One region of the Pseudomonas sp. LBUM1659 genome, then DNA from elsewhere that is predicted to be linked to it. Evidence: predicted binding sites of a transcription regulator. Region 1 holds the regulator's gene; each other region holds the start of a gene.

Region 1 (8,140 bases):
CCTTGTGTAATAAGCTGTGTTGGCTTGTCATCAAAGTTTTCGGACAAGATCGGTGCGCTTTCCCCCATTCTCAGTCTCAATACTTTCGAAAACATCTAGTTCTGCCCGCTGCCCGATTTGTAAACGCTGTAATTGATCAGGGTGTCGATGCCCTGATTCTCCGCAATCCAATAAGCGGGGAGTGTGAAGATAGGAGTAACGCCCGTCTGCACATCTCGCTCGTCGCTGTCCGATGTGGTTTTGCCGGTGGCGCGTATGCGAACGGTGTAGTCGGTCACCATGCCTACATAGTTGACACTGACGGTTTTTTGATCGCTCGACAGGGTCGGTGCAATTAGATCGAACGCTAGGGGATCGATACGCAACAGCAGATGTTTGGAATAAATCAGTGGGGTGGCTGGTGCGGTGCGCACGGTGAAGTAAACCTTGACCGTATGGCCGATGGCATCAATGACTTCAATGCGTGGAATACGGATATTGATAACCCCCGGCGTACCGACGGTCACCACCTCTGAATGATAGACATGCCGAGGGTTCTCCCAGGTCATGCGAACTGTGTGACCTCGAGCCATACCGGTGTAATAAGGGACTTGGGCGGTAATGTACTTGGCGTGGTAAACGCTATTAAAGTCGAGTCGATCGCCGGCGGCACCATAGGCTTCGAGCACTTTCGGACCTGCTGGGTCTAGAGTGGTAGACGTTGAGTGCATGAGGATTCTCCAGTTCGGCATATTGCCCGGTTTAAAGAGCTGCTTTATCTGGCCTTTAACAACGTGCTGTGCCGACTACTGTCAGATCTGACAGATGCGACCAGCGGTCTCGCACTTTTATTACGCCGTCCGGCAAAGCCTCTGCACCACCTGTTAGTTCTGACAGTAGACAAACGGCGCTCTCAAGTGCTGTCATTCCCCTGGTAATTCTCCCGGCAATGACCCTTCTGTAGCGGCTCTGATCATTCAGTGCGAGCGTCAGGGATCTCTGCCTGTGTCACTCTTGGAGGCTGCAATCATGGACGCGCAACCGTTTAAAAAGCTGCAAGGCATGGAGATGGAGTTTGACTCGGGAGCGTTGGAAGCGTATCCACGTGATCGCGCAATCGGTTACTCCGTCACTTTTAAATTGAAGCTGGATTTCACGCATTTTGTGCAGATGGCAAATGTCTTCATTCCGGGCTATCTGGGAGAGCCGAGTAACGCGATTCGTCCTGAATTGGGAGGGTTGGCTTATCACAATACCTACAGTCCGTTTAACGGTGCTGCCGGGAAAATCATCAACAACGCAAAGCTCTTCGAACTCTTCATTAGTCCGGATTCATACATGGAAGGCTGGATCAGCGGCGCAATGGAGCGGCGATATCACAGGCCCGAGTTCAAAATTGAGGGAGATTTGTTGTTGATTACGGCCAGGCAGGATTTTCGTTGGGAAGATCCTGTGCGCCAGATCGAGATCAAAGATCTTGTGATTATTCCCTTCCATTGGGCGCTGACCCTGATAGTACAAATCAAGAAGGGGCCTGAAATAGTAACGCCAGTGTCTATGGTGACGCTGATGTACACGCAGGAAGACCGAGTTGTCATCGAGGGTGTTGAAGTACTCAAGGGCGCACGCTACATCAATGGCAAAACATTGAGTTTTGGTCCGATCACTGACAAACAGGTTCTGACTGCGGGCTAATCAATCGAATCTTCCCTCGGCAGCAGCTACAACAAAAACCCAATCGATCCCTCTGTTTACCGCCTTGGCAAAAGTTGGAAGGCTTCTTGCAATAGCCGCCCTGCGCCTGCTTCAGGCGTCAAAAGATTGCTTTAAAGGAACGGGGAAAACCGTGGATCGCTCTCAGTTATTCAACACTGCCCGCACAAACGTTGCCGACTTGAGTCGGGGCAATCTGGGTGTGCCGTTGTTGTTGCTGGTCATGCTGGCCATGATGATGCTGCCGGTGCCGCCGTTCCTGCTCGACGTGTTCTTCACGTTCAACATTGCCTTGTCCATCGTCGTGCTGCTGGTGTGCGTGTACGCCTTGCGGCCACTGGATTTTGCGGTGTTTCCGACCATTCTGCTGGTGGCGACGCTGCTGCGGCTGGCGCTGAACGTGGCTTCCACGCGGGTGGTGATGCTCCATGGTCAGGACGGTCACGCCGCTGCCGGCAAGGTGATTCAGGCCTTCGGTGAGGTGGTGATTGGCGGTAACTATGTCGTCGGTATCGTGGTCTTCGCGATTTTGATGATCATCAACTTCGTCGTGGTGACCAAGGGTGCCGGGCGGATTTCCGAGGTGAGCGCGCGTTTCACCCTCGATGCGATGCCCGGCAAGCAAATGGCAATCGACGCCGATTTGAACGCCGGCCTGATCGATCAGAACCAGGCCAAGCTGCGCCGGATGGAAGTCGCCCAGGAAGCCGAGTTCTACGGTTCCATGGACGGTGCAAGCAAGTTCGTGCGCGGCGACGCCATCGCCGGCCTGCTGATTCTGTTCATCAACCTGATTGGCGGCATCGCCGTCGGTATCTTCCAGCACAACATGAGCTTCGCCGACGCCGGCAAGGTTTACGCGCTGCTGACCATCGGTGACGGTTTGGTGGCGCAATTGCCATCACTGCTGTTGTCCACCGCGGCGGCGATCATGGTGACCCGTGCTTCCGGTTCGGAAGACATGGGCAAGCAAATCAACCGCCAGATGTTCGCTTCGCCCAAAGCGCTGGCCGTCGCAGCGGGTTTGATGGCGGTAATGGGCCTTGTGCCGGGCATGCCGCACTTCTCCTTCCTGAGCATGGCCGCTGTGGCTGCCGGTGGTGCGTACCTGTTCTGGAAGAAACAGAACGTGGTCGAGGTCCAGGCCCAGCAAGAGGTCAAGCGTCAGCAGGAACTGCTGCCTTCGCCGGCCCGCGCCATGGAAACCAAAGAGCTTGGCTGGGACGACGTGACGCCGATCGACATGATTGGTCTGGAAGTCGGCTATCGCCTGATTCCACTGGTGGACCGCAATCAGGGTGGTCAACTGCTGGCGCGGATCAAGGGCGTGCGCAAGAAGCTGTCCCAGGACCTGGGCTTCTTGATGCCGACTGTGCATATCCGTGACAACCTTGACCTGGCGCCGAGTGCCTATCGCCTCACGTTGATGGGTGTGATCCTTGCCGAAGCAGAGATTTACCCGGATCGCGAATTGGCGATCAACCCGGGGCAGGTCTACGGCACGCTTAATGGCATAACCGCCAAAGATCCGGCTTTCGGGTTAGAGGCAGTCTGGATCGAAATCAGCCAGCGCGCGCAGGCGCAATCCCTTGGTTACACCGTGGTCGATGCCAGTACGGTTGTGGCCACCCACTTGAACCAGATTCTGTACAAGCACTCCAGCGAACTGATCGGTCACGAAGAAGTCCAGCAACTCATGCAATTGCTGGCCAAAAGCTCGCCTAAATTGGCTGAGGAGTTGGTGCCGGGCGTGGTTTCGCTGTCGCAGTTGCTCAAGGTGTTGCAGGCGCTGCTGGCCGAGCAGGTGCCCGTGCGAGACATTCGCAGCATCGCCGAGGCGATCGCCAACAATGCCGCCAAGAGTCAAGATACTGCCGCTCTGGTGGCCGCTGTGCGCGTCGGCGTGTCCCGCGCAATCGTCCAAAGCATTGTAGGCACTGACTCTGAGCTTCCAGTGATCACTCTGGAGCCAAGGTTGGAACAGATATTGCTCAATAGTATTCAGAAGGCAGGACAAGGCTCGGAGGAGGGCGTTCTGCTGGAGCCAAGCATGGCTGAGAAACTGCAGCGCTCGTTGATCGATGCCGCGCAGCGTCAGGAAATGCAAGGTCAACCGGTGATTCTGCTGGTGGCCGGCCCGGTTCGCGCCATGTTGTCGCGATTCGGCCGACTGGCAGTCCCGGGTTTGCATGTGTTGGCTTACCAGGAAATTCCTGACAACAAGCAAGTGACCATCGTTGCGACAGTAGGGCCCAACGGCTGAGGTAGTGGTTTATGCAAGTTAAGCGTTTTTTCGCCGCCGATATGCGTCAGGCCATGAAGCTGGTTCGTGATGAGCTGGGCGCTGATGCCGCCATTATTGGCAATCGCCGGATTGCCGGTGGTGTCGAGTTGACGGCTGCGCTGGATTACAAATTGTCGGCGCTGGCCCCGCGTGTTCCGAACATGGAACTCGAGGATGAGCTGCGCAAGACCCAGTCGCGCATCGTGACTGCACAGGCCGAATTGAGCCTGCGTGGCGACGGCGAAACCGAAGGCGACAAGACCACCAATCGCCAGTTGTTCGCCGGCCTGCCACTCACCGCTGCCGAGCCGCTGATCGAACCGACCTACGCCGAACCGCGTCGCGTGGAACCCGCCCCGGCACCTGCCGCCGGTGGCGTTGACCCACGTGCGTTCGACTCGATGCGTTTCGAGCTCAATAGCCTGCGTGAACTGATGGAAGTGCAACTTGGCTCGCTGGCCTGGAATCAGCTGCAAGGCAGCCGTCCGGCCCAGGCCAACCTTTGGCGCCGCCTGCAACGTATTGGACTGTCCGGCCCGTTGTCCCGCGATTTATTGGCTAAGATTCCCGACATTGATGAGCCTCGTCAGGCTTGGCGCATGTTGCTGGCGCACTTGGCGCGGATGATCGCCACACCGGAAATCGAGCCACTGGAAGAGGGTGGTGTGATTGCCATGGTCGGTCCTGCCGGAATGGGCAAGACCACCACCCTGGCCAAGCTCGCCGCCCGCTACGTGCTCAAGTACGGCGCGCAGAATATCGCGCTGGTGAGCATGGACAGCTTTCGCATTGGCGCCCAGGAGCAGCTCAAGACGCTCGGGCGGATTCTCAATGTGTCGGTGACCCACGTCGATCCGGGGCAGTCCCTGGTTCAGGCGCTGGAACCACTGCTGCGCAAACGCGTGGTGTTGATTGATACTGCGGGCCTTCAGGCCAGCGATCCGGCACTGCGCATGCAACTCGAAAGCCTGGCCGGACGAGGCATCAAATCAAAAAATTATCTGGTGTTGGCAACCACCAGCCAGAAACAGGTTCTGACGGCCGCTTATCATAGTTACAAGCGTTGCGGGCTCGCTGGCTGCATCCTGACTAAACTGGATGAAACGGCAAGTCTGGGCGAGGTGTTAAGCCTGGCGATCAGTCATGAGTTGCCGGTGGCCTATCTGACCGATGGCCCGCGGATTCCGGATGATTTGCATCTGCCGCGTCGTCATCAGTTGGTCAGCCGCGCCGTCAGTGTGCAAATGCAGGAAGAACCCAGCGAAGAAGCCATGGCTGATATGTTCGCTGATATTTACCACAGCCCGACCAAGCAGGTTGGCTAAGGTAGTAATGAATAGTTTTTGTACCTACATCGATGGCCTGCCATGCATTGTTCCTTTAGCGAACGCGCAGCCAGTAATGTGGCCTCCGTCTATGCAAGACAAGGTAAAGAAATAACATGGGCAGCATGCATCCCGTACAGGTGATCGCGGTGACCGGCGGCAAAGGTGGCGTCGGCAAGACTAACGTGTCAGTGAATTTGTCACTGGCCCTGGCCGAGCTCGGCCGTCGCGTCATGTTGTTGGACGCTGACCTGGGCCTGGCGAATGTCGACGTCCTGCTGGGACTGACACCCAAACGGACCCTGGCTGACGTGATCGAAGGCCGCTGTGAGCTGCGCGACGTTCTGTTGCAGGGCCCAGGCGGTATTCGAATCGTTCCGGCGGCCTCCGGCACACAGAGCATGGTTCACCTGAGTCCGGCTCAACACGCCGGCCTGATCCAGGCCTTCAGCGACATCGGCGACAACCTCGACGTCCTGGTGATCGACACCGCCGCGGGTATAGGTGACTCGGTAGTCAGTTTCGTTCGTGCAGCGCAAGAAGTCTTGCTGGTGGTCTGCGACGAACCGACTTCGATTACCGACGCCTACGCGCTGATCAAACTGCTTAACCGCGATTACGGCATGAACCGCTTCCGCGTCCTGGCCAACATGGCCCAGAGCCCGCAAGAAGGTCGCAACCTGTTCGCCAAGTTGACCAAGGTCACCGATCGCTTCCTCGACGTCGCCCTGCAGTACGTCGGCGCGGTGCCTTACGACGAAAGCGTGCGAAAGGCCGTGCAGAAGCAACGCGCCGTTTATGAAGCCTTCCCGCGTTCCAAGTGCGCCCTGGCGTTCAAGGCCATCGCGCAGAAAGTCGATACCTGGCCATTGCCTGCCAACCCGCGTGGGCACCTGGAGTTTTTTGTCGAGCGGCTCGTGCAGCAGACCGCGGGACCCGTCCTATGACAGCCAGTGGCTATAACCTCTACAAGATGTCGGCACGTGACGCGCAGTACGAGCTGATCGAGCGTTACGCGCCACTGGTCAAACGCATTGCTTACCACTTGCTGGCCCGTCTGCCAGCCAGTGTCCAGGTTGAAGACCTGATCCAGGCCGGGATGATCGGCCTGCTTGAAGTGTCGACCAAATACGACGCCAGCAAAGGCGCGAGTTTCGAGACGTACGCGGGCATACGAATCCGCGGCGCCATGCTCGATGAAGTGCGCAAGGGGGACTGGGCACCACGTTCGGTCCACCGAAATACCCGCATGGTCAGTGACGCAATTCGCTCTATTGAAGCTAAAACCGGCCGTGACGCTAAAGATCACGAGGTTGCGGCCGAACTCCAATTGAGTCTCGACGATTATTACGGGATTTTGAACGACACCCTGGGCAGCCGCTTATTCAGTTTCGACGATCTGTTGCAGGACGGCGAACACGAAGGGCTGCACGAGGATGGCGCGAGTGCTCATCTCGAGCCGTCACGCGATCTGGAAGATGAACGCTTCCAGGCAGCGCTGGCGGACGCGATTGCCAATTTGCCGGAGCGTGAGCGACTGGTGTTGGCGCTGTACTACGACGAAGAGTTGAATCTCAAGGAAATCGGTGAGGTCCTGGGGGTCAGCGAATCGCGGGTCAGCCAGTTACACAGCCAGTGCGCGGCCCGTTTGCGGGGGCGTTTGGGGGAGTGGCGAGCGCGCTGAAGGCAGTGTGGGGACACTGCGAACGAGGCTGGTGTGGTTTTGAACGGCACCGGTCGCGATCTGTTGTGCTCCAGACAGTCATCGAATGCATTGCCGGATTGATTGAAATGGCGCGTCCAGGTGCTGGGCGCGTTTAAGTCTGCTTGGAGGTCGAATTGGACAAGAACATGAAAATCCTCATCGTTGATGACTTCTCAACGATGCGGCGGATCATAAAAAACCTGTTGCGTGACCTTGGGTTCACCAACACGGTTGAGGCCGACGATGGCACTACTGCCATTCCGGTTCTCAACAGCGGAAGCATCGACTTTCTGGTAACGGACTGGAACATGCCTGGCATGACCGGTATCGATCTGCTGCGCCATGTGCGTGCCGATGAAAAACTCAAGCACCTGCCGGTGTTGATGGTGACCGCTGAAGCCAAGCGCGAGCAGATCATCGAAGCGGCCCAGGCCGGTGTAAACGGCTATGTGGTCAAACCCTTCACGGCCCAGGCGTTGAAAGACAAAATCGAGAAGATTTTCGAACGCATCGGTTGAACTGCGCCACGGGGGAGCTATGGAGCATAAAGAATCATCCCAGGGCGATTTCGAATCGACCCTGAAAAAACACGCCGTCGAACTGGTCGCGAGCCTTGAAAAGGGCAGGTTCGGCGATGCTGTGCAATTGATCCATGAGCTCAATCAGACCCGTGACCGCGGCCTGTATCAGGAAGTGGGCAAGCTCACCCGCGAGCTGCACAGCGCGATCGTCAATTTCCAGATTGACCCGCACATGCCGCAAGCCGAGGAAGTGTCACAGATCACCGATGCCACCGAGCGTCTGGGATATGTGGTCAAGCTGACCGAAGCCGCGGCCAACCGCACCATGGACCTGGTGGAAAACGCCACGCCGCTGGTCAATAGCCTGGCTGACGAAGCCCGGGCGTTGAGCACGGATTGGGGACGGTTCATGCGCCGCGAAGTCGGCGCTGAAGAGTTCCGCGAACTGGCCCGCCGGATCGACGGTTTCCTGACACGCAGCAACGAAGACAACCGCAGGGTGTCGAGCAACCTGAACGACATTTTGCTGGCTCAGGATTACCAGGACCTCACCGGTCAGGTCATCAAGCGCGTGACTCAATTGGTCACCGAAGTTGAAAGCAACCTGCTCAAG
Region 2 (8,140 bases), 2.4 Mb from region 1:
CAGGGCTACGCCGTGGATTGGCTGGCTGACGGTCGCGATGCGGTCTATCAGGGCAGCAGCGAACCCTATGACCTGATCATCCTCGACCTCGGCCTGCCGGGTTTGTCGGGGCTTGAGGTGTTGGCGCAATGGCGCGAAGGCGGTTTGTCGACGCCGGTGCTGATCCTCACCGCTCGCGATTCCTGGGCCGAGCGCATCGAAGGCCTCAAGGCCGGCGCCGACGATTACCTGACCAAGCCTTTCCATCCGGAGGAATTGCACCTGCGGGTTCAGGCGCTGCTGCGTCGCTCCCACGGCCAGGCCAATCAGCCGACGCTCAAGGCGGCCGGGCTGCACCTCGATGAAGGCCGTCAATGCGTGACCCGCGACGGCGCCGACATCCAGCTCACCGCCGCCGAATTTCGCCTGTTGCGCTATTTCATGTTGCACCCCGAACAGATCCTCTCCAAAAGTCACCTCGCCGAACACCTTTACGACGGTGAAACCGCGCGCGATTCCAATGTGCTGGAAGTTCACGTCAACCACTTGCGACGCAAACTGGGGCGCAGCGTGATCGAAACCCGTCGCGGTCAGGGTTACCTGTTCGGCGGGGCTGCTCAGTGAGGTCGATCCAGCGCCGTTTGAGCCTGGGACTGATCAGCGTCATGGTCGTCGTCGGCCTGGTGCTGGCGCAAACCAGTCTGTGGTTGTTCGAAATGGGCTTGCAGCGCTACCTCGAAGCCGGGCTGCGCAACGACAGCGAAAACCTGCTGGTGGCGCTGGTGCGCGGCCCGCAAGGGTTGCAGCTGGATGAGCGGCACCTGTCGCCGGCTTACCAGCGGCCGTTCTCTGGGCACTATTTCCGCATCGACTTTGACGATAACCACTGGCGCTCCCGTTCGCTGTGGGATCAGGAATTGCCACGGCTGGAACATCCCGGACTGCACAGCAATCTGCAACTGGGGCCGGAAGGGCAGCAATTGCTGGTATTGCGTTCAGACTATCGACGCCTCGGGCAATCCATCTCCATCAGCGTCGCGCAGGACTACACCCCGATGCGCGAGAGCTTCAAGCGCATGCAGCAAGTGGGGCTGGGGCTGGGATTGGCCGGGCTGCTGCTGATTTTGCTGCTGCAACGCCTCACCGTGCGCCGCGCCTTGCGCCCGCTGGAAAAGGCCCGCGAACAGATCGCCCAGTTGCAGCAAGGCCAGCGCTCGCAACTGGATGATCAGGTGCCGATCGAGCTTGAGCCGCTGGTGGCGCAGATCAACCATTTGCTCGCTCACACCGAAGACAGCCTCAAGCGTTCGCGCAATGCCTTGGGCAACCTCGGCCACGCATTGAAAACCCCGCTGGCGGTGTTATTGAGCCTGGTTTCGAGCGAAAAACTCGACGCTCACCCGGAGCTGCGCAAGGTGATTCAGGCGCAGCTGGAGCAGGTCCAGCAACGCCTCAATCGCGAACTCAACCGCGCACGGTTGTCCGGCGACGCACTGCCGGGGGCGTTGTTTGATTGCGATGAAGAACTGCCGGGGTTGTTGGCGACGCTGAACATGATTCATGGCGAGCACCTGGCGCTCAGCTACCGTGCACCGACCGGTTTGCAGTTGCCGTGGGACCGCGAGGACTTGCTTGAACTGCTGGGTAACTTGCTGGACAACGCCTGTAAATGGGCGGATGCCGAGGTTCGCTTGAATGTGGTCGAGGCGGCGGATGGGTTTGAGTTGAGCGTTGAAGACGATGGGCCGGGGATTCCCCAAGACCGGCACGATCAGGTGTTCAGTCGCGGTACGCGATTGGATGAACAGACGGACGGGCACGGGTTGGGGCTGGGGATTGTGCGCGACATCGTCGACACATGGGGCGGGGTGCTACGGCTGGAAGAGAGCGAGTGGGGCGGGTTGAAGGTTGTGATCGAACTCCCCAAGCGCTGACCCCAATCCAGAATCCACCAAAGATCTAATGTGGGAGCGAGCAAGTCGAATCGTCGCACCGCCGCTCCCACATTTTGATCTTCAGCAGACGCAATAACCGGGTCAGACCCGGAACTGATCCATCAGACTCTGCTGCTGATTCGCCAGGCTGTTCAGCGACTGGCTCACCCGCGCCGATTCATTCGCCTGCCCCGACAACGACTCGGTCACGTCGCGAATCGTCGCCACGTTGTTGTTGATCTCTTCAGCTACCGCGCTCTGTTCTTCCGCCGCTGAAGCAATCTGCAAGTTCATGTCGCTGATCACCGTCACCGCATCGCCGATCTGGCGCAGCGCGGTCACGGCCTGGCTGACCTGCTCGACACTGCCCTGAGCCTGCCGATGGCTGTTGTTCATCGAACCGACCACGTCCTGGGTGCCGCTCTGCAATTGCTCGATCACCAGACGGGTTTCTTCGACCGACTCTTGCGTACGTCGCGCGAGGTTGCGCACTTCATCGGCGACCACGGCAAAACCACGTCCGGCTTCACCGGCACGGGCCGCTTCGATGGCGGCGTTGAGTGCCAGCAGGTTGGTTTGATCGGCAATCGCGCGAATCACTTCCAGCACCGAACCGATTTTCTCGCTGTTCGCCGCCAGGCCTTCAACTTGCACCATGGCCGCGCTCATGTCGGCGGCGAGGTGGTCGATGCTGGTGGTGGTCTGGTCGATCACGGTCAGCCCCCGACGCGTCGCCTGATCGGCATCCTTGGCCGCGTGAGCCGCTTGTGCGGCGCTGCGGGCAACGTCCTGAGCGGTGGCGCTCATTTCGTGGGACGCGGTGGCGACCTGATCGACCTGACGGTATTGCTGCTCCATGCCGGCGCTGGTCTGGGTGGCGATGGCAGACGACTGATCCGCGGTGTTGCGTGCGTCCTGCACCGAGCGTTTGACCTCGGCGATGATCGGTTGCAGTTTGTCGAGGAAGCGGTTGAACCAGCCGGCCAACTGGCCCAGTTCGTCCTTTTTGTCATAGGCCAGGCGCCGGGTCAGGTCGCCTTCGCCGCTGGCGATGTCTTCCAGCATGTGCGCCACGCCAAGGATCGGTCTGGTCACGCTGCGCGCCATGAGCCACACCAGTAACAGGCCGATCAACGCGGCCAGTACGCCGAGGCTGAGCTCGATCAGGGTGCCGGCGGTGTTGCTGTCGTCGAGTTGTTTTTTCAATACCTCGGCCGGGCCGACCAGGACTTTTTCCGGCACGTCGAGCAACACGCCCCAGGATTTACCCCCGGGAATCGGCTGGAACGGCGCCAGCACTTTCAACTGGTGATCGTTGTGCAGGCTTTCGGTTTTGCTGCTGCTGGCGAGCATACGGATCAGTTCGGCACCGTTGGCTTTGTCCACGGCGTCCAGGCGCTGGCTGAGTTTGCTGGCGTCGGCGCTGTAGCCGGCAAGCAGACCGACCGGGCTGAGGATGCTGACACTGGTCTGGCCGTCATAGAGTTTTTTGCTCGCGCCCTGACTCATGGCCTGCAGGCTGTTGAGGTTGATGTCTACCGACAGCGAGGCGATCACTTTGCCGTTAACCATCAGCGGGAACACGATGCTGGTCATCAGCACGTTCTGACCGTCGATCACGTAGAAGTACGGTTCGATCACGCACGGCTTGAGCGAGGTGCGCGGGCAAGTGAACCAGGCGTTGGCCGGTTCGCCGCTGGGGCCGGTGCTGGTGTCGGCCATGTCACTTTCCGGCAGCGCCATGGACGTGACCTTGCCCGGTGTCGCCTGCGACCAGTACAGGGCGAAACGGCCCTTGTCGTTGCTGCCCAGTTCCGCCTGGCCGGTAAACAATTCGTCCTTGCCGTCCAGGGCATTGGCTTCAAACACCAGCGACAGGCCGAGCAGTTCCGGGTTGGCTTGCAGCGCGGACTTGACCTGGCGGGTCAGGTCTTCACGCAGGTCGAAGGCATCCAGAAAGCGCTTTTCCGCCTGATCACGCAGGAACAACACCTGACGCGAAAAGCCATGGCCGTATTGATAGGCGTCCATGAACTGCTGACGAATCAGCAACGCCTGGTTTTCACCCTGGGATTCGATCCGCGCCTGGGCGGCTTCAGTGAGCATCTCCATGCTTGAGGCTTTCACCATCTCGGAGCTGAGCTCCATGCGGTACAGCGAAAGACCGACCAGCAGGGTCACGATGCCCGCCAGGCAAAGCCCGGCCAGCAGGGTGATTTTCCATTGAATGGAAAGTTGTCTGAGTGACATGGAGACGTCCTTTATTCGATAAATATCTGAGACTCTGCACTGTAACGGCCGCGAATCCGGTTTCTTTATCCCCGATTACTATTGGAAACCATCAATGTTGTGGCGAGGACCTTGCTCCCGCTGGGGGCGAAGCACCCCAAAACCTGCAAGGTTTGTCAGACACACCGCCTATACCGGATTTGCGACTGCTGCGCAGCCGAGCGGGAGCAAGGACTTCACAATCCGTTACACATCAGCCAGTCCCTGGCGCTTTGACACCGCGCCCACTCTGCGGCACAGTGCGCGCCCTCTAATAAAACCTATTCTCCACTCCGCTGGCGGCGCTTTGCAGACTGCCGGCTGAGCTCATTTCGCGTGCCTTGAGGTAACGATGATTAATGCTGTAATTGCTGCGGTCGGCATCATGCTGATCCTCAGCCTGTCCCGCGTGCACGTAGTGATCGCGCTGATTGTCGGTGCGCTGGTGGGTGGCCTGACTGGCGGCCTGGGCATCGACGCCACGCTTAAAGCCTTCAACAGCGGCCTAGGCGGTGGGGCAACGGTGGCGTTGTCTTATGCCTTGCTCGGGGCGTTCGCGGTGGCAATTGCCAAATCCGGGATGGCCCATGCCTTGGCGGACAAGGCCTTGGCGATGGTTGATCGCCAACACGCCAGCGGTGGCAGTCAAGTCAAATGGCTGTTGATCGGTTTGCTCTGGGTGGTGGCTATCGCTTCGCAGAACATTCTGCCGATACATATCGCGTTCATCCCGTTGCTGGTGCCGCCGCTTTTATACGTGCTGACCAAGCTGCAACTGGATCGCCGGTTGATTGCCTGCGTCATGACCTTCGGTTTGATCACCCCGTACATGTTCCTGCCGGTGGGTTTTGGCAACATCTTCCTCAACGAGATTCTGCTGGCCAACGTCGCTCGAAGCGGCGTGGACATCAGCGGCATCAACGTCACCCACGCCATGGGCATCCCGGCGCTGGGCATGGTGTTCGGCCTGGCGGTGGCATTTTTCAGCTACCGCAAGAAGCGCGTCTACGACCTGGAAAAAATCGAGCAAGTCGAACAGGTCGCGGTGCAGTACAACCCGCTGAGCCTGATGGTTGCCGGTGTGGCCATCGTGGCGGCCTTCGTTATTCAGTTGCTGCTGGACTCGATGATCATCGGTGCCTTGGTCGGGTTCCTGATTTTCTCGGTGTCGGGCATTGTGAAATGGCGTGAAACCGACGACCTGTTCACCGAAGGCATGAAGATGATGGCGATGATCGGTTTCATCATGATCGCCGCGTCCGGGTTTGCCGAAGTGATGAAAGCCACCGGTCAGGTTCAGACGCTGGTGGAGTCCTCGGCCTCGTGGATCAACCACAGCAAAGGCATCGGCGCACTGTTGATGTTGCTGGTGGGCTTGCTGGTGACCATGGGCATTGGTTCGTCGTTCTCCACCGTGCCGATCCTGGCGGCGATTTTCGTGCCGCTGTGCGTGCAGTTGGGTTTCAGCCCGCTGGCCATCGTCTGCATCGTCGGCACAGCCGGCGCCTTGGGCGACGCCGGTTCGCCAGCCTCCGACTCCACCCTCGGCCCGACCTCGGGTCTGAACATCGACGGCCAGCACCACCACATCTGGGACACCGTGGTTCCGACGTTCCTGCACTACAACCTGCCGCTGCTGGCGTTTGGCTGGGTGGCGGCGATGATTCTGTAACCACATCACCCCTGTGGGAGCGTGGCTTGCCCGCGATGGCGGTCTGTCTGATACATGGATGTTGGATGTGCCACCGCTATCGCGAGCAAGCTCGCTTGTATGTTTAGACTTGAAGGGGTGGGCCAGAGTTTCAAGGACAACCGCGATCCGAACGGCGTCTACGTCAACCGCGACCTGGTGAAAGTCGCCAAGGACGGGACTCACTACCTGCAATACAGCTCGCCACTGCCCGGCAACACCCAGGTGCTGGTGCCTAAACTCGGTTACACCGAATACCTGTCGAAGTGGGACATGGCCGTGGGTACGTCGGTCAACCTCGACGGCATCGAAGCGCAAGTCGCGCTGGTGGAAGCCAAGGTTCAGGAGCGCATGGAAGGCGTGGTGCTGAGTATCGTCGGGATTGCCGTGGTAGTGCTGTTGGTGATCGCGGCCGTCGGCATGCTGCTGGCCAACACCATCCTGCGCCCGCTGAACATGATGAAAGCCAACCTCGACGACATCGCGGCGGGCGAGGGCGACCTGACTCGTCGCCTGACCATCACCAGCCAGGACGAACTCGGTGAACTGGCCGGCTCGTTCAACCGCTTTGTCGATAAGATCCACAGCCTGGTGCGCCAGATCACCGAAATGACCACGCAACTGACCGGGCTGGTGAACCAGGTGTCCGATCAGGCCCAGCGTTCGGACCAGGCTATGGAACGTCAACGCCACGAAACCGATCAGGTCGCCACGGCGATCAACGAGATGTCGGCGGCGGCGCAGGAAGTGGCGAAAAGTGCACAAAACGCGGCAGTCGCAGCGCAGCAAACCGACGAAGAAGGTCAGGCAGCCAAGCGCGTGGTAGCGGGCAGCATCGTCAAGATTCATGCACTGGTGGACGACATCCGCAGCAGCGGCGTGTCGCTGGACAGCCTGCAAAAAGACGTGTCATCGATTGTCAGCGTCCTCGGCGTGATCCGTTCGATTGCCGATCAGACCAACCTGTTGGCGCTCAACGCTGCCATCGAAGCAGCGCGCGCCGGTGAGGCGGGTCGTGGTTTTGCGGTGGTGGCCGATGAAGTGCGGGCGCTGGCCAGTCGCACGCAGATCAGCACCCAGGAAATCCAGAGCATGATCGACCGTTTGCAGGCTGGCACCCAATCGGCGGTGGAAGCCATGCGCCGGTCCAGCGAAGCCGGTGACGGCACGTCCGCGCAGGCCAATGAGGCAGGCGCCTCGCTGGACACCATGGCCCAGCTGATCGGCACCATCAATTCGATGAATGCGCAAATCGCGAGCGCTGCGGAAGAGCAAACGGCAGTGGCCAAAGAGATCAACCGCAGCGTGCATCATATTGCGGTGGCCGTGGACAATGTGGCGGATGAAACCCAACTCGGCGCCCAGACGTCGCGCAGCCTGGCAGACCTCGGCCAGCGCCTCGGCAAACTGGTCGGCCAGTTCCGTATCTGACGCCACGCAAAACCTGTGGGAGCGAGCCTGCTCGCGAAGAGGCCGTCATGTTCAACATCGATGTTGAATGAAATACCGCTTTCGCGAGCAGGCTCGCTCCCACAGGTGAATGCTTTCAAATGCGGGTGGGAGTGAGCTTGCCCTGGGCTAAACCACCGCAGCCCGAATCTGTCGTCCCAACACATCCATCACATCACAACCATCGCGCAACAACATCGCCGCAGCCTTCGCCAATTGCTGCACATCAGCCCCTTTTGCCCGGGTTATGTCCAGACTCGCCAAGCTTTCCATCATCGGCGTCACAGTCAGAAATCGTGAGGCGGCATTGCTGTGCAAGACATCCAGCGGTGCCTGAGTGGAAACAAGTAAAACCGGAACATCACTCTCGTTGTTGGCAATCGGCATATGCGGGTTCATGCATCACCGCCTGATTTTGCCGCGTGCATGCCGTCGATGGAGGCTTGAACCAATGAGCGTGCGGTGCCGAGCATTTGCTGGCTGGCCCAGCGTAGCGACGCGCCATGTTCCGGCCGGGTGGCGGTAGGTGCTTGATGGGCGAGAGCTTCTGCGCAACTGAGGTAGACCGAGGCGTGTTCGAGGGCGTCGAGTAGCGGGATGCCGGGTTGAACGGCGAACAGGTGGTGGTCTACGTGATCGCAGGGGGCGAAAGGGGTGGAGTTTGTAGTTGCGTTGGTCATGGGTGGAACCTCTTGGAAGTCAGAGATCACCACTGCATCGCCGTCAAACGAATAGGTGGCAACTGTGTGCAGGTTGACGGACCGGTCCAAGTACCCGGCGCACTCGAAAGTGCCCCGCACACAGTCACCATTGAACTTTG
Region 3 (8,140 bases), 230 kb from region 1:
GATCCAGCAGCAACTGAATCAGCACACGCTTGAGCGTCATGACCTGATCCGGCCCCGGCGCCCAGACAAACTCGTTCACTGGAATAATGCCGTCATCGGCCACGTCCATGCCGAACGAGTCTTCGCTGAATCGCACAATGTAAAGACCCGTCTTGCGGTTGAGGCCGACAAAGCCGTTGAGTTGGTCGGCGGCCTGGCAGATGAGTTCGGATGTGATGCGCATATAAACCTCACAAAAGGTCGTTACCGACCGGTGATCGATGGTTTACACGCAAGGAAAACGACGCGGGTTTCCCTCTGCCGGGGAAACTGCCGTGGCCAAGAGTACTGCAAAGCAGCGCACACCTGCGCTGAAAAAATGGGCTTTAAACACGTTTATGTCGGTCTGGCGATAGCGCGAGGGGCGCTCAGTTGTTAAAAGAGACGTCTTTGAAAATCTCTCTGCGAAAGGATCTCGACATGCCGGTTACCTTCACCCAAAGCGCCCTGCTGCTGAGTCTGATGCTCGGCCTCGGCCAGGCACAGGCCGCCAGCGAGCCCGCCCCGAACGCTCTGGCAAGCCGCTTGGGCATTCCGCACCCGGCGGTGATTGCCCACCGCGGCGCCTCTTTCGATGCACCGGAATCCACCGCAGCGGCCTACAAACTGGCCCGCGACCTAGGGGCCGATTATCTGGAGATGGACCTGCAACGCAGCAAGGACGGCGTGCTGTTTGCCCTGCACGACAACAACCTGCAACGCACCACCGACGTTGCCACAAGGTTCCCTGATCGCAAGGACCGCCCGGCCAACGAATTCACAATCGCGGAGCTTAAAACCCTCGATGCCGGCAGTTGGTTCAACACGGCTTACCCGGATCGCGCGCGTCCTTCCTACGCGGGCCTGAAAATCCTGACCCTGGACGAAATCATCGACATCGCCCAAGGCAATCCGCTGCACAAGCCAGGCTTGTACATCGAGACCAAAGAGCCGAAGCAATTCCCCGGCATCGAGCGCGACCTCAAGGACAAGTTGCAGGACCGTGGCTGGCTGAGCCCGGCCGGTTCGAAACTGGCGAAGAGTGATCTGGCGGTCGGTCAGGGCAAAGGCAAAGTAGTGTTGCAAACGTTCGAAAAAAGCAGCCTCGAACTGCTGCAACAAGAAATGCCGAAAGTGCCGAAGATCCTGCTGTTGTGGGTTGGCGAAGGCAGCATCGAGCCGAAATCCAAGGTGACATTCGCCGAATCCGGCGACAAGGACAAAGCCACTTACTACGCCAAACAGGAACCGAAAGACAAAGCCGAATTCCAGCAATGGGTCGAATACGCCAAGGCTCAGGGCGCCATCGGCACCGGCCCTTCCGCTGCCCTGACCAAGGGTGGCGACCAGAGCTACTCGGACCTGGTGCAGCCGTGGATGAACCAATTCACCCACGATCAGGGGTTGTTGGTGCACGTGTACACCATTGATGATGCGGTGGATTACCAGAAGGTCATGGATGCCGGGGTGGATGGGATCTTTACTAACCGCGCCAGTGAGTTGTTGAAGTTTTACAAGCGGCCGGCGGCGGGGACGGTTGCGCAGTTGCTGCAGAATAATGGGTATTGATTCAGGACCGAGGTGCGGCTATCGCGGGCAAGCCACGCTCCCACAGGGTTTGTGCAGAACTTGTGGGCGATGGCTGGATTTAAGGATGAATTAAGTTGCCCCGGCTAATCTGGCCCCACTTAAACGGAACAATCCAAGGAAAGAACTTCATGAAAACGTTGACTGCCCTGTTCACCGCCGCAGCCCTGACCCTCACCGCTGGCCTGGCCCAGGCTGACGTTCGCGTCGATCAGATCCCTGAGCTGGTCAAGAGCGGCACGATCAAGCCACTGGAAGAAATGAACCAGGCTGCGCTGAAACTGCATCCGGGCGCGACCATCACCGACACGGATCTGGACAACCATTTCAACGGCTACGAATACGAAGTGGAACTGCGTACCGCCGAAGGCGTGGAATGGGACGTCGATTTCGATGCCGCGACCGGTAAAGTACTGAGCAACAAGCAAGACACTTAATCCCCCTGAAAAGCCGCACGATTTAGCCAAATCGTGCGGCTTTTTCGCATCCGGAATTCAGAGCGCGCCAACACGCCGCCAGCCCGCTAGAATCGGTCCACGGTGTTCACCACGCAGGAATTGATCGATATGGGGCAAACAGCGGCAGCAGACATCGCCACGATCGGTCGGATCAGCGCGGTGCCGGCGATCCTTCAGGTGATCCGCGAGTTGACCGGCCTGCGCTTCTGCGCGGTGGCGCGGGTGACCGAAGACTCCTGGACCGCGTGCGCTGTGCTCGACCAACTGAATTTCGGCTTGCAGGTCGGCGGTGAGCTGGACGTGGTCACGACCTTGTGCCACGAAATTCGTCTGGCCCACCAGTCGGTGGTGATCGACAAGGCCAGTGAAGACCCGCTCTATCACAATCACCACACGCCTCGTATTTACCAGTTCGAAAGCTACATTTCGGTGCCTATTTTCCGCACCGATGGCCGTTTTTTCGGCACTATCTGCGCGCTTGACCCCCACCCTGCGTTGCTCAAATCCAGCACGATCCAGAGCACCATGGAATCTTTCGCCCGGATGCTGGCGCTGCAAATCGAGTCTGAAGAAAATCAGCAGCACACCGAAGCGGCGCTAAAGCAGGAACGTGAAACCTCGCAACTTCGCGAACAGTTCATCGCCGTGCTCGGCCATGACCTGCGCAACCCGTTGTTCGCCATCAGTGCCGGCGCCGAAACGCTCCTGCGCAAACTCCCGGAGCCGGCCAATCAGCAACGGGCCCGACACATCCTCACCAGTGCCCAACGCGCCACCCGACTGGTCGATGACGTGCTGGATTTTGCTCGCGGCTCCTTTGGCCGGGGCATTCCGGTCAACATTGAACCGTGCGCGGATCTGGACGCGGCTTTACGGCATGTGATTTCCGAGGTTCAGAGTGTTCACCCGGACCGCGTCATAAAATCTTCCATCGGCGACTTGCACAACGTCCCGTGCGACCGCGAGCGGGTCGCCCAGTTGCTGTCCAATCTGGTGGCGAACGCGGTAGCCCACGGCGATCCCCAAGGTCCGGTCGAGGTCAATGCGCAGGTCAAGGACGGACACTTCGTACTGAGCGTAAAAAATCACGGGCTGATTGCCGAAGACGCATTGGCGTATCTGTTCCGCCCCTACTCGCGACCGGCCAGCGATACTCCGCAGACCGGCCTCGGGTTGGGCTTGTACATTGCCAGTCAAATTGCGCAGTCCCACGGCGCAAAACTGGACGTAGTGTCGACCGGGCCAAAGGGCACGACGTTTACCTTCAGTCTGCCTGTACAGGCTTAAGCGCTGGTACTGACCAGCGAACCCGACGTGCTCGAATCGGAATCCTGCAACGCCTGCAACAACGCCGCTGTCGCCGTCTGCAACGAACCCGCCGTGGTCGCAATCTGCGACTGAGCGGCCGCCACATCGGCCGCTTTCGCATCGGCGTCTTCCTGTTTCGCCTGGGCCGCTTGCAGTTGCTGCTGTTGTTCCTGCATCTGCTTTTGCAATTCGGCGATTTGCTTGCGCGGGTTCTGGGTATCTCCCTCATCGACACGGTTTGAGCACAATTGAGATCGACTGTGTACCGACTCGGTAAGCGAGCCGGTACACAGCCGTTGGCCTTACTCGCTCAAACGCGCGGTCACTTCATTCAACTGCGACGACAACCCGTGCAGGTTGTGGCTCGCCGCTTCGGTGCGTTGCACGTTGTCCAGATTGGTACTGGCGATGCTGGTGATCTCGGTGAGGTTGCGCGAGATGTCCTCGGCGACCGAGGTCTGCTCTTCGGCAGCCGTGGCGATCTGGCGGTTCATGTCGCGAATCGCTTCGACGGCCTGGGTGATCCGCTCCAGCATGGCGCCGGCCTCGGTCACTTGCTGCACGCTTTCTTCACTGCGTGACTGGCCGCTTTCAATCGCCTGCGCCGCGTCCACTGCACCGGTTTGCACGGTCTGGATGATCTGGTTGATCTCGATGATAGACGCTGCCGTGCGCTGGGCCAGGCTGCGCACTTCATCGGCGACCACCGCAAAACCACGCCCGGCTTCACCGGCACGGGCCGCTTCGATGGCGGCGTTGAGCGCCAGCAGGTTGGTCTGTTCGGCGATGCCGCGAATCACTTCCAGCACCTTGCCGATGCGACCGCTGTCGGTTTCCAGCTGACGAATGACCGTCGCGGTGTTGGCGATTTCGCCGCGCATCTGGGTGATGGTGTGAATGGTGCCCTGCATGACTTTTTCGCCCTGCTGCGCGGACTGGTCAGCGTCGTCGGCAGCGCGTGCGGCGTCGGCGGCGTGGCGGGCAACTTCTTGCGCCGTGGCGGACATTTCGTTCATCGCCGTGGCCACCTGATCGGTGCGGTTGAACTGCTCGTTGGTGCCACCCGCCATCAGGCTGGCGATGGAGTTCAGTTCGCCGCTGGCGCTGTCCAGGTCCTTGGCGCTGCGCTGCAAATGGCTGAAGGTTTCAGCGAGGAAGTCGCGCAGGGTATTGGCGGCGACCGCCAGTTTGCCCAGCTCATCCTGACGGGTGCTGGCCACGCGTTCGGCGAACTTGCCCTGGCTGAGTTGCGCCACGTATTCGATCAGTTTGCGAATCGGTTCGACCAGGTTGCGGTTGACCAGCCACAGGCTCAACAGCCCGATCAGCAAGCCCGAGGCGAGCATCACGATGATCCCCAGCAACACGGTGCGGTCGGCGTCGGCACTGATCAGCTTCGATTGCTCGGTGCCCTGCTTGCGCAACTCGCTGACCAGTTCGCTCATCTGATCGCTGGCCGCGCGGTCCACGCCCTTGACTGCGGTGTCGCCAGCAGTAGGGTCGGCGCCGGCAGCGACGTAGGCATCGCGGCCCTTCTGGTAAGCGGCGCCGAGCAAGCGGTGTTCTTCACGCAGGCGTTCGATGCGGGTCTTGAGTTGCGGCTCGATGCCCTTCTGCCCGGCCAGTTCACCGAGGATGCTTTGCACATCGCGCTGACGGTCTTCGAATTGCTTCCAGTATTTGTCCAGGTCCGCTGGTTGCTTGCCGCGCAGCAGGACGTTTTTCCACTCCTGAACCTGCACCTTGAATTGCAGGTTGGCTTCATCGATCAACTGGGAAGTGTGCAACGGGCCATCGATCAGATTCGCGTAGCTCTGAACACCGCTGGACAGAAAGTGAAAGCAAGCCAAAGCGATCAGCAACATCGCCAGCAGGCTGCCGCTCAACAAGGCGAGGATTTGTGCTCTCAGGGATTTTTGCAGCATCGAGTGATACTCATGACAGGGGTGAGACACGCCGTGACATGGCGTGAAAAGTGTCCGGACATCCCTGTCTGCGACCTTGGCTCGTGGCCAAAGGCGCGCACGTTAACGTAAGCGAGATCGGCGTGCCAGAGCGGTTCTTTAATCAAATCCGACCATCGGTAGAGCCACTATTTAGCCTTCATTGGTCTGTCACAAAAATGTCAAAAATCCTTGCGATGATGCGGCTCAAGTGAACCTGTAAAACCCGCGACAGGCGCCTCCCTTGCGAGCACTCATGAACCACAGCATCGACCAAAGCCATCGCGACCCGGACCTGTTTGGCCTGCTGTATGGATTCGTTTTTCACCCCGGTGAACGTGGTCGAGAGATCGATTCGGCCAAGGCGCTGCAATGCCTGCAACAACCGGACGACAGCGAAGAGTTCCTCTGGCTGCATTTGAACCTGGCCCACGCCGCGTGCGAGCGCTGGATGAAGAGTCACCTGGAGCTGCCGGACGAGTTTTTCGAAGCGTTGCACGAAGGTTCGCGCTCGACACGCATCGAGCATGTGGATTCAGCCTTGCTGGCGGTGGTCAACGATGTGGTGTTCAACCTCAGCAGCATGATCTCCTCGGATGTCTCGACGCTGTGGGTGTGCGCCCGCAGTCGGCTGATCATCAGCGCGCGCCTGCAACCACTGCACTCGGTGGACAAGCTGCGCTCCTCGGTGAAGGCCGGTGAATGTTTTCGCTCGCCACTGGAATTGCTCGTGCATCTGCTGCGCGATCAGGGCGAAGTGCTGACGCAAATCGTGCGCAAGACCAGCCTGAGTGTCGATCAGATCGAAGATGAGTTGTTGTCGTCGCGGCTGTCGACCAACCGTGCCGAACTGGGCGCCAACCGTCGGGTGCTGGTGCGTCTGCAACGCTTGCTGGCGCTGGAGCCGGGTTCGTTGCTGCGCCTGCTTAATCGTCCGCCGCAATGGCTGCAAAAGGAGGACGTCAAGGAACTGCGCAAGTCTACCGAGGAGTTTGCGTTGATCATCAACGACCTCACGGCGCTGGGTGAGCGGATCAAACTGTTGCAGGAAGAAATCGCCGCCAACCTCAATGAACAGAGCAACCGCACCCTGTTCACCCTGACAGTGGTGACGGTGCTGGCGCTGCCGATCAACATCATTGCCGGTTTCTTTGGCATGAATGTCGGCGGGGTGCCGCTGTCGGGTGACCCGGAAGGGTTCTGGATTCTGGTGGCGCTGGTCGCAACGTTTACCGTCATTGCAGGACGTTGGGCGTTTCGTAAGCGCCAGGATTATTGAGCACACTCTTCTCCTGTGGCGAGGGAGCTTGCTCCCGTTCGGCTGCGAAGCAGTCGCAAAATCTGCAAGCACAGTTTGACTGAAAGAATGTCGGGGGCCGCTTCGCTGCCCAGCGGGAGCAAGCTCCCTCCCCACAGGTCGTGCCTGGCCAAAGGATTGGCGGTGAATTCTGATTAACGGATAAGCAAAAAACCCAAACCCTGACTTGGAGCAGTCTCCCTGTAACAAATAGCAACGACCATTACGGTTACACCTCCCTCCTCAGGATTGTCCGGTATGGCTACGCCTTCCTTCTCCGCCACTGCTCAGGCACCCGCCAGCAGCGCCAGGCCACAGTTCGACAAAAAACACAGCGCGTTCACGCTGGTGATTTTTTTCGGCGTGCTGGCCATCGGCTTGCTGTTCACCGCTTATAGCCTGATGCGCGACGTGAAAGAAATCGGCACAGTGGTGACCACCTGGACCCCGTATTTGCTGCTAGGCGTGGCGCTGCTGATCGCCCTCGGCTTTGAGTTCGTCAACGGTTTCCACGACACCGCCAACGCCGTGGCGACGGTGATCTACACCAACTCCATGCCGCCAAATTTCGCGGTGGCCTGGTCCGGGTTCTTCAACTTCCTCGGCGTGCTGCTGTCCAGCGGCGCGGTGGCGTTCGGCATCATTGCCTTGTTGCCGGTGGAACTGATTCTGCAAGTCGGCTCCTCCGCCGGTTTCGCCATGATCTTCGCCCTGTTGATCGCCGCGATCCTGTGGAACCTCGGCACCTGGTGGCTGGGCTTGCCGGCCTCGTCTTCGCACACGCTGATCGGCTCGATCATCGGCGTCGGCGTGGCCAATGCCCTGATGCACGGCCGTGACGGCACCAGCGGTGTGGACTGGGCTCAGGCGACCAAGATCGGTTATGCGTTGCTGCTCTCGCCGCTGGTCGGTTTTGGTTTCGCCGCCTTGCTGTTGCTGGCCCTGCGCGCATTCGTCAAAAATCGCTCGCTGTACAAGGCCCCCGAAGGCAACACCCCGCCTCCGTGGTGGATTCGCGGCATGTTGATTGTGACTTGCACCGGCGTGTCGTTTGCCCATGGCTCCAACGATGGCCAGAAAGGCATGGGCCTGATCATGTTGATTCTGGTCGGCACACTGCCCATGGCCTACGCGCTGAACCGCGCCATGCCGGCCGACCAGGCGCTGCAGTTTGCCGCGGTGGCCGAGGTGACCCAGCAAGCATTGGTCAAGGCTGCGCCGCAACTGGCCCCGGCCGACCCGCGTCCGGTGCTGTCTGACTACGTGCGCAGCAAGGAAGCGACGCCGCAACTGGTGCCGGCGCTCGCCGCCCTCACCGGCAGCATCGGCGCTCAGGTCAAGGGTTACGGCTCGCTGTCCCAAGTGCCAGCCGAGGCTGTGGGTAATGTGCGTAACGACATGTACCTGACCAGCGAAACCATTCGCCTGATGGACAAGAACAAGGTCGGTAACTTCGACGCCGACACCAGTGCCAAGCTGCAATTGTTCAAGCAGCAGATCGATAACTCCACGCGGTTTATTCCGTTGTG

What was found. The regulator FliA, encoded in region 1, starts transcription of late flagellar genes. The targets are predictions, from matches to a motif close to CTAAAGTTTNNNNNNNNNNNGCCGNTAA.
Region 2: the regulator FliA is predicted to act here: its motif matches at 4,205-4,232, upstream of ACA048_RS10040 (methyl-accepting chemotaxis protein).
Region 3: the regulator FliA is predicted to act here: its motif matches at 5,411-5,438, upstream of ACA048_RS22095 (methyl-accepting chemotaxis protein).

What each region holds. Positions count from the first base shown of each region.
Region 1 covers NZ_CP166797.1:4,640,942-4,649,081, reverse strand. Annotated here, with positions in the region: gene ACA048_RS21045 (hypothetical protein) at 1-68, opposite strand, end outside; gene ACA048_RS21040 (hypothetical protein) at 96-668, opposite strand; gene ACA048_RS21035 (hypothetical protein) at 1,009-1,674, shown strand; gene flhA (flagellar biosynthesis protein FlhA) at 1,826-3,955, shown strand; gene flhF (flagellar biosynthesis GTPase FlhF) at 3,967-5,301, shown strand; gene fleN (flagellar synthesis regulator FleN) at 5,418-6,248, shown strand; gene fliA (RNA polymerase sigma factor FliA) at 6,245-6,985, shown strand; gene ACA048_RS21010 (chemotaxis response regulator CheY) at 7,153-7,524, shown strand; gene ACA048_RS21005 (protein phosphatase CheZ) at 7,544-8,140, shown strand, end outside.
Region 2 covers NZ_CP166797.1:2,235,598-2,243,737, forward strand. Annotated here, with positions in the region: gene ACA048_RS10030 (response regulator transcription factor) at 1-603, shown strand, start outside; gene ACA048_RS10035 (sensor histidine kinase) at 600-1,913, shown strand; gene ACA048_RS10040 (methyl-accepting chemotaxis protein) at 2,016-4,163, opposite strand; gene ACA048_RS10045 (Na+/H+ antiporter family protein) at 4,537-5,853, shown strand; partial or broken gene ACA048_RS10050 (methyl-accepting chemotaxis protein) at 5,971-7,302, shown strand; gene ACA048_RS10055 (short-chain dehydrogenase) at 7,450-7,707, opposite strand; gene ACA048_RS10060 (DUF3077 domain-containing protein) at 7,716-8,000, opposite strand.
Region 3 covers NZ_CP166797.1:4,868,093-4,876,232, forward strand. Annotated here, with positions in the region: gene ACA048_RS22070 (DUF2025 family protein) at 1-223, opposite strand, end outside; gene ACA048_RS22075 (glycerophosphodiester phosphodiesterase) at 460-1,587, shown strand; gene ACA048_RS22080 (PepSY domain-containing protein) at 1,737-2,042, shown strand; gene ACA048_RS22085 (GAF domain-containing sensor histidine kinase) at 2,172-3,350, shown strand; partial or broken gene ACA048_RS22090 (hypothetical protein) at 3,347-3,577, opposite strand; gene ACA048_RS22095 (methyl-accepting chemotaxis protein) at 3,674-5,296, opposite strand; gene ACA048_RS22100 (transporter) at 5,571-6,593, shown strand; gene ACA048_RS22105 (inorganic phosphate transporter) at 7,014-8,140, shown strand, end outside.